DNA from 3 places in the Saccharococcus sp. Marseille-Q5394 genome. Region 2 is predicted to be linked to each of the others. Evidence: predicted binding sites of a transcription regulator. Region 2 holds the regulator's gene; each other region holds the start of a gene.
What was found. Region 2 encodes Rex, which represses fermentation and respiration genes when NADH is low (regulators of the CRP and FNR family bind a similar motif). Its sites were predicted from a motif close to TTGTGAAATATTTCACAA; they were not measured.

Region 1 (4,280 bases), 310 kb from region 2:
TCGATAAGGACCTGGGAATGATCGATAAACTTGTGAAAGTGATCGATAACTTCCCGGAAATGATCGATAAGTATTCAAGATGTAAAAAACAGACGTCAGTGACGTCTGTTTTCCACGTTACTCCTCTTTATCCGTTACCGAACCATCTAGCGGCGCGATGAGAAACGCGACGACGATGGCTGCAATCAAGATGATAAAAGGTGCATAGAAAATAATGAAATCAGTCATGCCCATAAGCCCCCTTTACACATGGAAATCCTTCTTCCCACGGACGTATCCTTTATTGAACAGGAACAGTCGCATGAGCAATACAAGCGAAGGGATCAAGAGTCCCAGTCCTAGGATGAACGCGATAATGAGCGAGATTGCCATCGCAGGATTCGTGAAACTGTCGTAAATCGTCAAATACGGGTACAACAAGTACGGATAGTGCGACGCACCATATCCGAAAAACGCAAAGATAAATTGGCCCATGAGCAAAATGAATGCCCACCCGTAATTGTGGCGCTTCCAAAGCAGCCAAACCGTTCCTGCAAACAATAGGAACGAGATGAGGAACATTGGCCAAAACGTTTGGATGTTGTTGTAATGCTCGAGATTATGTTTACGAAGCTCGAATATGATGCCCCCTGCAGTAATGATCGTCGGCAATGACCAGATGAGCGCATATTTCCGCAGCAAATTGGTCGCTTCCACGTCGCCGGCTTTATGCGCATACCATGTCAGGAACACTGCCGAAATGTATAGCGTCGCTGCAATGCTCAAGACGACAATTGACCATGTCAATGGACTTGTGAATAAGACCCAGTAATCGAGCACCGGATTTCCATCGACAATTTCGATGAAGCCGCCTTCTGAAATGGTCAGGACGATTGACAGCGACGCGGGAATCAATATACCCGCCAGACCATACATGAATGAATAGCCTTTATGGCCCCTTGCGCCGTATGTCTCGAAAGCATAATACGAGCCGCGGATTGCTAGCAGGATGATGCCAAAGCTGACAGGAACCAAAAGCGTCGTTCCGTAATAGAAAGCTGTTTTCGGGAAGAACCCGATGATCCCTACGAAGAAGAAGACGAGAAAAACGTTCGTCACTTCCCATACAGGAGATAAATACCGCTGGATGACTTTCGTCAAAATACGCTGTTTACCGGTCAGCAAGCTGTATGCATTGAAAAAGCCAGCTCCGAAATCAATGGCGCCTACGAGAATATAACCGAAGAGGAATGTCCAAAGAACTGAAACCCCTAAAATCTCCAAGTTCATTGTACATCACCGCCTTTTTCCTTATGACGATCTTCCAATTCGCGTTCGACTGGGTTTTTGTTGAACATCCGTCTCAGGACGACGACGCTTCCAATCCCGAGGACGAGATACAGTAATGCAAACAGCATCAGCATGAGGTCTACTTGCCCGCTTGTCGTTGCGGCATCCTCGACTCGCATAATCTTCCGAAGTATCCACGGCTGCCGTCCGACTTCCGCAAGCCACCAACCAGATTCGATGGCGATCATTGTAAGCGGTGCTCCGAGGACAATAAGCCAGCGGAACCATTTTGTCGATACGCGTTTCCAGCCACGGTTGATACCGATCCAATATAATGCAGATAGGATTGTCATCCACATGCCGATGAATACCATAATGTTGAATAAATAGTGGATATAGAGCGGTGGTATTTCATCCTCAGGGAATTGATCCAGACCGATTACTTCCGCGTTAGGATTATTAAATGCAAGCATGGAAAGCCCGAACGGAATGTTAATGGCATACTTCACTTCCCCATCTTTCAACACACCAAATAAGATGAGCGGAGCGTTTTCCTGCGTTTCAAAATGCCACTCTGCCGCAGCAAGTTTTTCGGGTTGGTACTCGGCTAAATACTTACCGGAGAAATCCCCGATCAATGCAGTTGCGATTGAAAATACAAACCCTAGTTTCATTGTTAAATACAGTGCTTTCTTATGATAAACATGGTCGGAGCCTCTCAATAAACGGAATGCCGCAATCGCAGCCAGCACGAATGCCGCAGTCATGTACGCCGTTATGACGACATGCGCCACTTTCGTCGGCATCGCCGGGTTGAACATCGCAATGATCGGATTGATATTGACGATTTCTCCGTCCACGATGTCAAATCCTCGAGGCGCATTCATGAATGCATTCACCATTGTGATGAAAACGGCAGAAAACGAAGCGCCGATTGCAACTGGAACTAATAAAAGCAAATGCTTTTTCTGATTCTCGAATCGATCCCATGTGTATAAATAAATCCCGAGGAAGATGGCTTCAAAAAAGAAAGCGAACGTTTCCATGAATAACGGAAGCGCTATGACATTTCCCGCGAACTCCATGAAATTCGGCCAAAGCAACGATAATTGCAGACCGATGGCGGTTCCTGTAACAACCCCGACAGCCACGGTAATGATAAAACCTCGCGCCCACCGTCTGGCAAGCAATATATAATGTTCATCGTTTTTCTTGATGCCCACCCATTGCGCAATCATGATCATGAGTGGGACACCGACGCCGATTGTCGCGTAAATAATATGGAATGATAATGTAAGTTCTGTTAGGACACGCGAATAAAAAACGGCTTCTTCATTTCCCATCTATTTCCCCTCCTTCAACTTCCGAAAATTCTACCGACAATTGATAGCAACATGATTCCCGCCACTGCAAAGACAAGCCACATGAGCCACTTCTCTTGTTTCTTATACACGGGATCCCTCCGTCCGTTGAATTCCTCTTTATTATCATAAGATAACTGTTCATTACTTTTCCCTATTTACGGTTGAAATAACAGGATTGTCACATGAATTGTGAAATGTTTTCAACTGACGTATTGCTCTTGAGAGTATTTGGAATCTTGTGTATAATGGAGAGATTAAAGAGAGGTGAACACAATGGAAATTAAAAGAAAAGTGCTGGCTTACATTACGAAGGATGACAATGCAGAACGGAAGCTCCTTGTGTTCGAGCATAAGGATAATCCGGAAGCAGGTTGGCAAGTGCCGGGCGGAACGATTGAAGAGGATGAATTGCTCTTAGATGCGCTCTACCGCGAGATCGAGGAAGAAACCGGCATTCGGCGTGAGCAGTTGCAGTTAAATGGCAAAGTGAATAAGGAGAATTATTTTCCTGAAAACCGTCCGAATGTCATCCATGAGCGGAATATCTTTCATCTCACCTATATCGGCGAGGATGAATCGGAATGGGACACTTGCGTCAACAGTACCGGTAAAGACAACGGCATGATCTTCCATTGCCGCTGGATTCCGGTGAATGAGTTGCCCGAGTTAGCTGCAAGTCAGGATAAAGCACTCGAGTTTATAATTTGAGGCGAATTAATGGAGCCCTTATGTAAATAACCACAAAAAATAAAAGCTGCATGGATGTTCAATCCAATGCAGCTTCTTCATTTTCAAGTTCATTATCAATTCGATCCTGCTCACGCAATTGGTCGAGCGGGGCGAACATTTCAATATGGCGATATCGGTTTTCAAAGGTGGCAGGAAGGGTTCCGCCGTATTCCCCATCCAAGTTGAGCAGCACTTCTTCGGACGATGTAATTGTAACTTTCGAAGGCTTTGCGGAAATGACGAGCGGATCATCCAAATGCTCACCGCGCAATGCTAGTGTGACAATCCTGATGAATTCGGCCATATTACATTTTTTCAATACTAATAACGTGAATTTACCGTCATTGATGCTTGAATTCGGCGCCAATTTCTCCAGCCCACCGACGGAGTTGGTCAAACCGACGAGAAAGAGCATCACTTCCCCTTCAAACACTTCATCATCATACTCGATTTTCACATTACTCGAATGGATGGAAGGGAGCATTTCAATCCCTTTTAAATAATAGGCAAGCTGGCCGAGTACCGTCTTAAGCTTGCTTGGTACTTCATATGTCAGCTCTGTCATACGCCCGCCGCCTGCGATGTTGATGAAATGACGATTGTTCATGAGGCCGACGTCCACCGGAATTGTCTCTCCGCGGACGATGATGTCGATGGCTTCGTCAATATCCCTCGGAATTCGAATGGCCCTCGCAAAGTCGTTCGTCGTACCGGTCGGAATAAGCCCGATCGTCGGCCGTTTTTCAAAGGGAGATACCCCGGCGACGACTTCGTTCAACGTACCATCTCCGCCTGATGCGATAATGACGTCAAAGCCCCTCTCCACGGCATTTTTGGCAGCAATGGTTGCGTCTCCTTCCGCCGTAGTCGCATGTACGGATGTTTCATAGCCGGCCACTTCTAGCTTTTCCAATACTT
Region 2 (4,280 bases):
TCTGTTATGACGCAATCTAGACGACTTATGGCGTAATTGGACGGAGTTATGCGCGAGTTTCCCAACGAGTTTTGCGCAACTTTCATATAGTTATGCTCATTTCGGGACTTTCTAACTATCCGAACTCCACAAAAAAGTCCCACTCCCAACACCCGGAAAGCGGGACTCCAGTTTATTTCTCCAAATTCCCCATCACTTCATCAATCTGACGTTGCTGTTCAGCCTTTATTTCTTCAAGCTTCCGCTTTTCCTCGGCTTTCAGGAATTTTCGATAGCCGACGCGGCAGATGATGATGCTCAGTTCGTAAAGCAAGAACAAGGGAACAGTCACCAATAAATGCGACATGATGTCCGGCGGCGTGATGAATGCCGCAATGACGAACAGGACAAAATATGCTACCTTTCGGATTTTCACCAGTTTCACAGGATCCAATATGCCGAGTCTCGACAGAAATAATAGGACGATCGGAAGCTGGAATATAACGCCGAACGGAATCAGTATTTGAAACAGGAAAGTGAAATATTCATTAATACCGACCGTCTGCGTTATGCCGAGCTCCGCGGAAAGTTCCTTCATGAAATTCATGACGAACGGCACAAGGACAAAATAAGAAAACGCAATTCCAACGAGCAATAGCATAAAAGCGAACGGGATATAGCTCAACGTCACTTTGCGCTCCGTCTCATGCAACCCCGGTGAAATGAACGACCAGAACTGGTACATGATGACCGGCGAAATGATGACGACCGCTAAGAAGATGATGACCTTCAAGTACAGGGCTATCGGATCGACTACGTTGAACGCATGGAATTCCTCATATCCTGCCTCTGATTGCAGGAACTTGATGATCGGCTTCGCGATGAAAAAGCTCCCGATTACCGCAATAACAAAGAAAACGACGATTACCATCAGTCGTTTTCTAATTTCATCTATATGTTCAATGACTGTTAAATTTTTCTCTTTCATCGGACAGACATCCTTACTTATTGCACATCATTTTTCTTGTCTTCCACTTTTTTGACCGTGTCGTCATCATCGGACACAAGTCCTTTCGTCGCTGATTTGAATTCACGCAATGAAGAGCCGAACGCTTTTCCGATCTCCGGCAACTTCTTCGGTCCAAAAATGAGCAATGCTATGATTGCGATTAGAATTAAACTAGTTACTCCTGGAGCCATTTCGGACACCTCCTTCATATGTAATCCATTTTACATGAAAACAACTTCTATTACTATTGAACAGGTCACTCTATTTGTGAATCTTTTTCGTCATTTTTTATGAAATAAATCAATGTCTGCAACTCTACCGACAAATCGATCGTATGGATGCGCATCCAGTCAGGCGCTGTCAGACGGACAGGGGTGAAATTGAGGATTCCTTTTACACCGATATCGACCATCCGATCCGCAATTTCCTGCGCCGCCCTCGTCGGAACGGTGAGAATGACAAGATTAATGCCCAATTCCTTAATCTTCTCTTCCATCATGTCCGGATGAAACACCGGGATATTACTAATCGTCTTCCCTTCTTTCGGAGCCTTCGGGTCGAACGCAACAACAATACGCGTATTATGGTTCTTCTGGAAATTATATTTAAGAAATGCGTTTCCTAAGCTTCCTACGCCGATCAATGCAACATCCGTCTCTTCATCCTGATTCAGTGCCCTTCGGAAGAATAAAAGGAGGTCGTTCACATCATAGCCGTAGCCTTTGCGCCCGAGCGCTCCAAAATGGGAGAAGTCACGGCGGATCGTCGCGGCATCGATTTTCATCGCCTCGCTCAATTCGCTGGACGATACTCGCTTCTTGCCGGCATTCGCGAAGTTTTGTAGGAATCTATAATATAAAGGAAGGCGTTTAGACGTCGCCTGCGGAACTCTTGGAGTCGATTCAGCCATTTCTTACCTCCTGTACGTACGTGCAATGAGCTCATTTTATCGTACTCCAGATACGTGCTGAAGTAAAGCCAACGATTGCACCGGCACGCCCATTCGATTACACTAAAAGTGGAATAGAGGTGTGCTCAATGATCGTATTACAAGTGAATGGAATTACGAAATCGTTCTCAGGAACTGACATATTGAATAATGTCCGACTCGAAGTGCAGCACCGTGACAGAGTTGCGCTCGTTGGACGGAACGGTGCCGGCAAGTCGACATTGCTGAAAATCATTGCGGGAGAGATGTCCGCGGACTCTGGCGATATCATCATGCCGAAAGATGTACAGGTAGGCTATCTTGAACAGCACGCGGGCATTGATTCCCCCCTCAACATCTGGGATGAGATGCTGACCGTTTTCGGGCCGCTGCTTGAAATGGAAAAGAGGCTCCGCAAGCTCGAAGCACAAATGGCGGATCCTACCGTTTACGGGAATCCGCAAGAATACGAGCGGGTCATGAAGGATTATGACGCATTGCAAATTGACTTCAAGGATTCCGGCGGGTATCAGTACGAGTCAGATATGCGTTCAGTCCTGCATGGCATGCGTTTTTATCCCGAAGACTACGAGAAGAACGTCAATCTGTTGTCAGGCGGACAGAAAACGCGGTTGGCGCTTGCAAAAATGCTGCTCAGCAAACCGGATCTCCTTATCTTGGACGAGCCGACGAACCATTTGGACATCGAGACACTCGGCTGGCTTGAAAAATACCTCGTCTCCTATGAAGGGGCGATCCTCATCGTTTCCCATGACCGTTATTTCCTCGATCAGATCGTGACGATCACGTATGAAGTGTCGAGGCGGAAAGTGACGAAGTATGTCGGCAACTATAGCGCCTATCTTGTTGAAAAGGCGAAGAACTATGAGCGGGACAAGAAGTTATATGAGCGCGAGACGAGCGAAAAAGCGAAGCTCGAGGATTTCATCCAACGGAATATCGCACGCGCATCGACTTCCAAGATGGCAAAAAGCCGCCGGAAGCAGCTTGAACGGACGGAATGGATGGATGCGCCAGATGGGGATGAGAAGTCCGCAAGCTTTTCTTTCTCAATCGATCGGCCAAGCGGCAACGATGTGCTTACATTGGATAACATCGCTGTCGGCTATGACGGCAAACCTGTTTCCAAGCATATTAACATGCATGCATACAAAGGAGACCGGATTGCGATCATCGGTCCGAACGGGATTGGCAAGTCGACATTGCTGAAAACGATCGTCAAAAGGCAGGAGCCGGTTGACGGGACGATCCGCTACGGAACGAATGTCCAGTTCGGTTATTATGACCAGAACCAAGCGACAATCCTTGGTACGGGGACAGTTCTCCATGAGTTATGGGATGAGTGGCCGATGATGAATGAAAAGGATGTCCGCTCAGTACTCGGGCGTTTCCTGTTCACTGGAGAAGACGTCGAAAAGCCAGTCGCTTCATTATCTGGCGGCGAGAAGGCGCGTCTTTCATTAGCGAAACTCATGCTACAAAAATCGAATACGCTCGTGCTTGACGAGCCGACGAACCATCTCGACCTCGACAGCAAGGAAGTGTTGGAAAATGCATTGGATGACTTCCCAGGCACGATCCTCTTCGTCTCCCATGACCGCTACTTCATCAACCGGATTGCTACGAAAGTGATTGACGTCGGCCCTATTGGCGTTACGGAGTATCTCGGCGATTACGATTACTTCATTGAAAAGAAAAATGAGCTTGAGGAACTGCAGGCAGAACAAGCAGCTTCAAATCAAAAAGCCCAGCCGAAGAACCGGCGGAATGAAGAGGATAAAGAAGTTAAACGGCAAGAGCGCCGATTGACAAGGGCGATTGCGGAAATCGAAGAGTCGCTCGGCAAATTGGATGCCGAAATCTCCGTTCTGCAGGAAGAGTTGCTGAATCCTGTTTTTGCAGACGATCATGTAAAGCTGATGGAGCTGCAGGAACAGATCGACGAACTCCAGCTGCAACACGACAACCTTTCTGAGGAATGGCTGAATTTGCAGGAAGAGCTCGAAAAATTGAATTTGGAAGCCTAAAAATAGCTGTCGACTGGAATGAACGCCATTCGACAGCTTTTTTCCGTTTTCGACATCCCATCCATTTGATTTCCACAATCTTATCAACAGTCCACACGTTGATATAATAGGATATGAACATAGTTATCCACGTTATCCACATTTTCTGTAGCGATTACCAACGCAGTTATCCAAAACATGAATCGGTCATACACACGAATCTTTGAACTATCCACAACTTATCAACAATTGTGCATAAGTACGAATGTTCCCTCTTGACAAGTCGGATTCATTTCGGGACAAATAAAAACGGAAATCGTCAGAACTCGACGATTTC
Region 3 (4,280 bases), on a different contig from region 2:
GGTTTGCAAACAATCGGTGAAGGCGTCGAAACGAAACAACAATGGGATCTTTTGAAACAGTTCGGATGCTCCGAGCTGCAAGGGTATTACTTCAGCAGACCCGTTCCGGTGGAAGAAATCAACGCACTGATCCGCAATCATGGAAGAGCAGGTAAACTGCTTCTTCCTTCCATATACTAATAGCAAAAGCCTTACACAATGGGAATTCCCGTTGTGTAAGGCTTTTGCTTGTTATCTATCGTCTAGACTTCGGGTGGCAACTGCTCGGGTCATAAGTCAGCTCCGCTGCACGGCAAAATACGCCGTTTCGCAGATCCGCCTTATGCCTGTCGCAGTTAACCGCCACCCTCCGCTTTAGTTTTTATCTTCCAATCGGCCAGTCAAACGGCAATGACCCTGGTGGGGAGTGTTTGATAATGTCGATGACCGGAATTGTATAGGCGAAAAGGATGAGAGCGATCGTAATCCCGATCCATAGATACCAGTTCTCCAAAATTTTCGGAGTCGGATCGGCATCCACCTCTTCTTCTGCAATCGGAAACTCCTGTACGCCGCGTGGTGCGAAGAACGCGAGTTGAATGAAGATATAAATCATCAGGATAATCCCGATGAACAGGATTGTCCCTCCAACTGCCTGCGCCACCTGATAGCTGATCCATGTGCTTACCTGCTCGCCGCCTGCATAATTCGAGAAGTCGGAGCGTCTCGGACCGCCAAGAAGACCTTGGATATGCATTGATGTCGACATGATCGTCATTCCGACGGTCCAAATGATCGTTTGAATGATGCCGAGCTTATTCAACTTCGGAGTCAATCGTCTGCCTGTCAAATGGGGCACGAGCCAATAAGCGATACCGAAGAAGGTCAAGATGACTGTCGTGGCAACCGTCAAATGGAAGTGGCCTGTCACCCAGATCGTATTATGGATGAGTGTATTCATCTGGTGGGATGCGTTGACGATACCGCCCGCGCCACCAGGAATGAAAGCGACCATACCGATGAATGGTGCAAGGAAACGGACGTCCTTCCAAGGCAAGTGCTTGAACCAGCCGAAGAGCCCTTTATGTCCTTTTCGACGGCCTGTCGTTTCGAATGTCGCAAAGATCGAGAACGCCGTCATTAACGTCGGGATGACGACCATAAACGTTAATACGACTTGGATGAATTTCCATGTCGGATCGATTCCCGGCTCTGTCAATTGGTGATGGAAGCCGACCGGAATTGAAAACATAAGCAATAGAATGAATGACATCCTTGCAAGGGAGTCGCTGAATAATTTGCCGCCGATGATCTTTGGAATGATTGCATACCATGCCATATATGCCGGCAGGAGCCAGAAATAGACGAGCGGATGGCCGAAATACCAGAACAGCGTACGGCTGAGCAATACGTTGATCGTAGCTGCGTACCCTAAAGACCAAGGGATGAATTGGATTAAGACGGATGTTGCAACACCAAGGGACGCAATGAACCACATCGCCATATTGATCGTAACCATGAAAGCGAGCAATGGAGATTTCTGTCCCGGATTCGCTTTCTTCCAGACGTACAGTTGACGGAAATTGACGAACACAGCAATCCAGCTGCCTACGATGACCAATGCCAAACCGATATAAAATGCAGCATGGGCACGCAATGGAGCATAGAATGTATACAGTACGTTCGCCTGACCGACCAGAATCGTAGCCGCAGCGATGATTGTACCGATAAGCATCGTCCAAAATGCAACCCAACCCCATTTACGTTGTTTGTCAGATATTCCGACCGTTTTCCCCATCAGGGCAAACTGGAATCCGACGATGAAGAACGTAGTCAACACCAATCCTAAAATGACGCCGTGCACTGTTAAAATCGTATAGTAATTAATTCCGAACGGCAATTTGAATTGGCCTGAACGGGATAGTGTCTGTAGAAGCCCCATTAGTCCGCCGATCAGCAGTGACGCGAATGTCACATGCATGAACGCCATATATAGCCGGGCTTCACCCTTCGAAAACAGCGTATTTTTCAACATCACTCATACACCTCCACAGTTGCAAACATTTGATGATGCCCGATTCCGCAATATTCATTGCAGACGACAGTGAATTCACCAGCATTTTTCATCACCGTCTCAAGCCTGCTCACATGCCCCGGCTCAACCATCATATTGACATTCGTGCCTGCAACTTGAAAGCCATGCACGACGTCCTTAGTAGTGATCTGGAATAAAACAGTGGAACCTTTTGGTACACGGATCTTCTTGACAGGCTTGCCGTCAGCGTCCGTGCCGATATCATAGTTGAACGCAGAAGCAACGATATTGACAGTGTATTTCCCTTCGGCTACTTCACGCAGGCCAAGGTTTTCAGGTTTAAAAGATTCGTGTGCTTCAACGTTCTGTGGATCGATCGTTTCAATATGGCTCATCGGATGCGTTCCTTTCCAGAATGCTGCGAAGCCGATGATCACTAGGAAAAGTGCGAGTGATCCCAATCCGAACGTAAGCCAGATCTTTTCGTATTTATGCAAATGCATTGTTCTTCCTCCTAACGAGTCTCATTATCTTGATAAAAAAAGTGCGTAAAGTCCGAACCATGTCACTAGGATGAAGACACCTAACAGCATGACTGAGATGAAGGTCCCTTTCAGATTGATTCCGGTTTGTGGATTTCCGGATTCTTGCACCGGGCGCTTCTTTGAATTGCCTGTAGCCATACGTTCCACCTCCTGCATTGATTGAATAGCTAACTCATACTTTTATCATAGTCGCGGAGGGGAATTAGAGAATTAGGGAAATCCCTATGAATCTTTAATTTGGGAAAGAGTCCACATTTTGTTCACATCGCCTTCAAGATTTAGACATATACTTTTCGGCAAGGAAATGTGTTTTAGATGAGATGAAAAGGGAATAGAAGTGTGGTTAGCCTTTTTGTGTAAATACTTCTTTTATTTGACCATACTGTTTTTGGAAATTACAATTAGACAGTAAAACTAAATCTATAATGAAAGTCGGTTGAGAATGATGGAGAAATGTAAACTTATTCATGTGGAAAGCCCTGAAAAAGGAGCAGAGCGTTTTTATCAGCTGATAAAAGAAGAGCTTGAGCATAATCGACTTCATGTGCTTGGATTGGCAACAGGAAGTACGATGATCCCAGTCTACAAAAAATTGACGGAATCGGAGTTGGACTTTTCGGAAGTGACAACTTTCAATTTAGATGAATATGTCGGCCTGCCGGCATCCAGCCCGAACAGTTATGCATATTTCATGAACGATCACCTATTCAATAAGAAGACATTTAAAGATACGAATATCCCGAATGGAATGGCAGAGGACTTAGAAGAAGAGTGCAAACGCTATGAGCAAGCGTTGCAAGAAGCCAAACTCGACATTCAACTACTTGGTGTCGGTGAAAACGGCCATATCGCTTTCAATGAACCGGGCACGCCTCCAGACTCCGTTACCCACGTTGCAACATTGACGGATTCAACGCTTGGCGTAAACAGTCAATACTTCGAAAACGATGAGAAGATCCCTAACACTGCATTGACGATGGGAATCGCCTCCATCATGAGCGCCAAAAAATTGGTCCTTCTAGCATTCGGAGAGAAAAAGCGCCCGGCCATCACAAAATTGCTTGAAGGTAAAACTGACCCTGACTGGACCATTACGTATCTCCTAGAGCATGACGATGTTACAATTATTACAGACTTGAAATTTTGAATGTAAGTTATAAGACCACGTTCCTCAGAAGTGAGAGCGTGGTCTTTTTGCGTGTTTATTGATATGTGGACAATCAAATTAACTATGTAACTTTGCGACACTTTGTAATGACTTTGTTACTGAACTGTAATGTTGGACGAGCATACTTCATGGTAAAGTGAATTTAGAAGATTTTTCAGATAAATATAAAAACCTGGGGGAACATATGAGAAACTTAACATACTTGCAAAAGCCTATTGCTGTTTTTGCGTTGTCATTTTTACTATTTATGTCGCCGTTCATTGGTCAAGCAGAAGCTTCCTCATCTGATTCAGCTAAAATTTCCGAAACTGCAACTAGCCTTAAAGGGATAAAATATGTATACGGGGGAACATCAAAAGCGGGTTTTGACTGCTCAGGATTTGTTCAATTCGTATTCAAACAACACGGAATCAACCTATCACGTACGTCTTCAGGAATGTATGCGACAGGCACGAAGGTTGCAAAGAGCGACTTGACTGTTGGCGATTTGGTATTTTTTAATACTACTGGTAAAGGTGTGTCACATGTCGGCATTTATATCGGCGACGGAAAG

Region 1: a site for Rex is predicted at 2,821-2,838, ahead of OC538_RS15230 (cytochrome ubiquinol oxidase subunit I). Genes of this name have one in related genera too.
Region 3: a site for Rex is predicted at 2,797-2,814, ahead of OC538_RS06895 (cytochrome c oxidase subunit 2A). Genes of this name have one in related genera too.

The regions. Positions count from the first base shown of each region.
Region 1 is NZ_CAMPPQ010000002.1:922,166-926,445, reverse strand. Features, by position in the region: gene cydS (cytochrome bd oxidase small subunit CydS) at 118-228, opposite strand; gene OC538_RS15235 (cytochrome d ubiquinol oxidase subunit II) at 244-1,269, opposite strand; gene OC538_RS15230 (cytochrome ubiquinol oxidase subunit I) at 1,266-2,612, opposite strand; gene OC538_RS15225 (NUDIX hydrolase) at 2,907-3,341, shown strand; gene OC538_RS15220 (diacylglycerol kinase) at 3,400-4,280, opposite strand, start outside.
Region 2 is NZ_CAMPPQ010000002.1:610,647-614,926, reverse strand. Features, by position in the region: gene tatC (twin-arginine translocase subunit TatC) at 173-967, opposite strand; gene OC538_RS13670 (twin-arginine translocase TatA/TatE family subunit) at 985-1,179, opposite strand; gene OC538_RS13665 (redox-sensing transcriptional repressor Rex) at 1,245-1,898, opposite strand; gene OC538_RS13660 (ATP-binding cassette domain-containing protein) at 2,027-3,964, shown strand.
Region 3 is NZ_CAMPPQ010000001.1:1,384,082-1,388,361, reverse strand. Features, by position in the region: gene OC538_RS06910 (putative bifunctional diguanylate cyclase/phosphodiesterase) at 1-180, shown strand, start outside; gene OC538_RS06905 (b(o/a)3-type cytochrome-c oxidase subunit 1) at 362-2,014, opposite strand; gene OC538_RS06900 (cytochrome c oxidase subunit II) at 2,014-2,517, opposite strand; gene OC538_RS06895 (cytochrome c oxidase subunit 2A) at 2,542-2,697, opposite strand; gene OC538_RS06890 (glucosamine-6-phosphate deaminase) at 3,002-3,706, shown strand; gene OC538_RS06885 (C40 family peptidase) at 3,912-4,280, shown strand, end outside.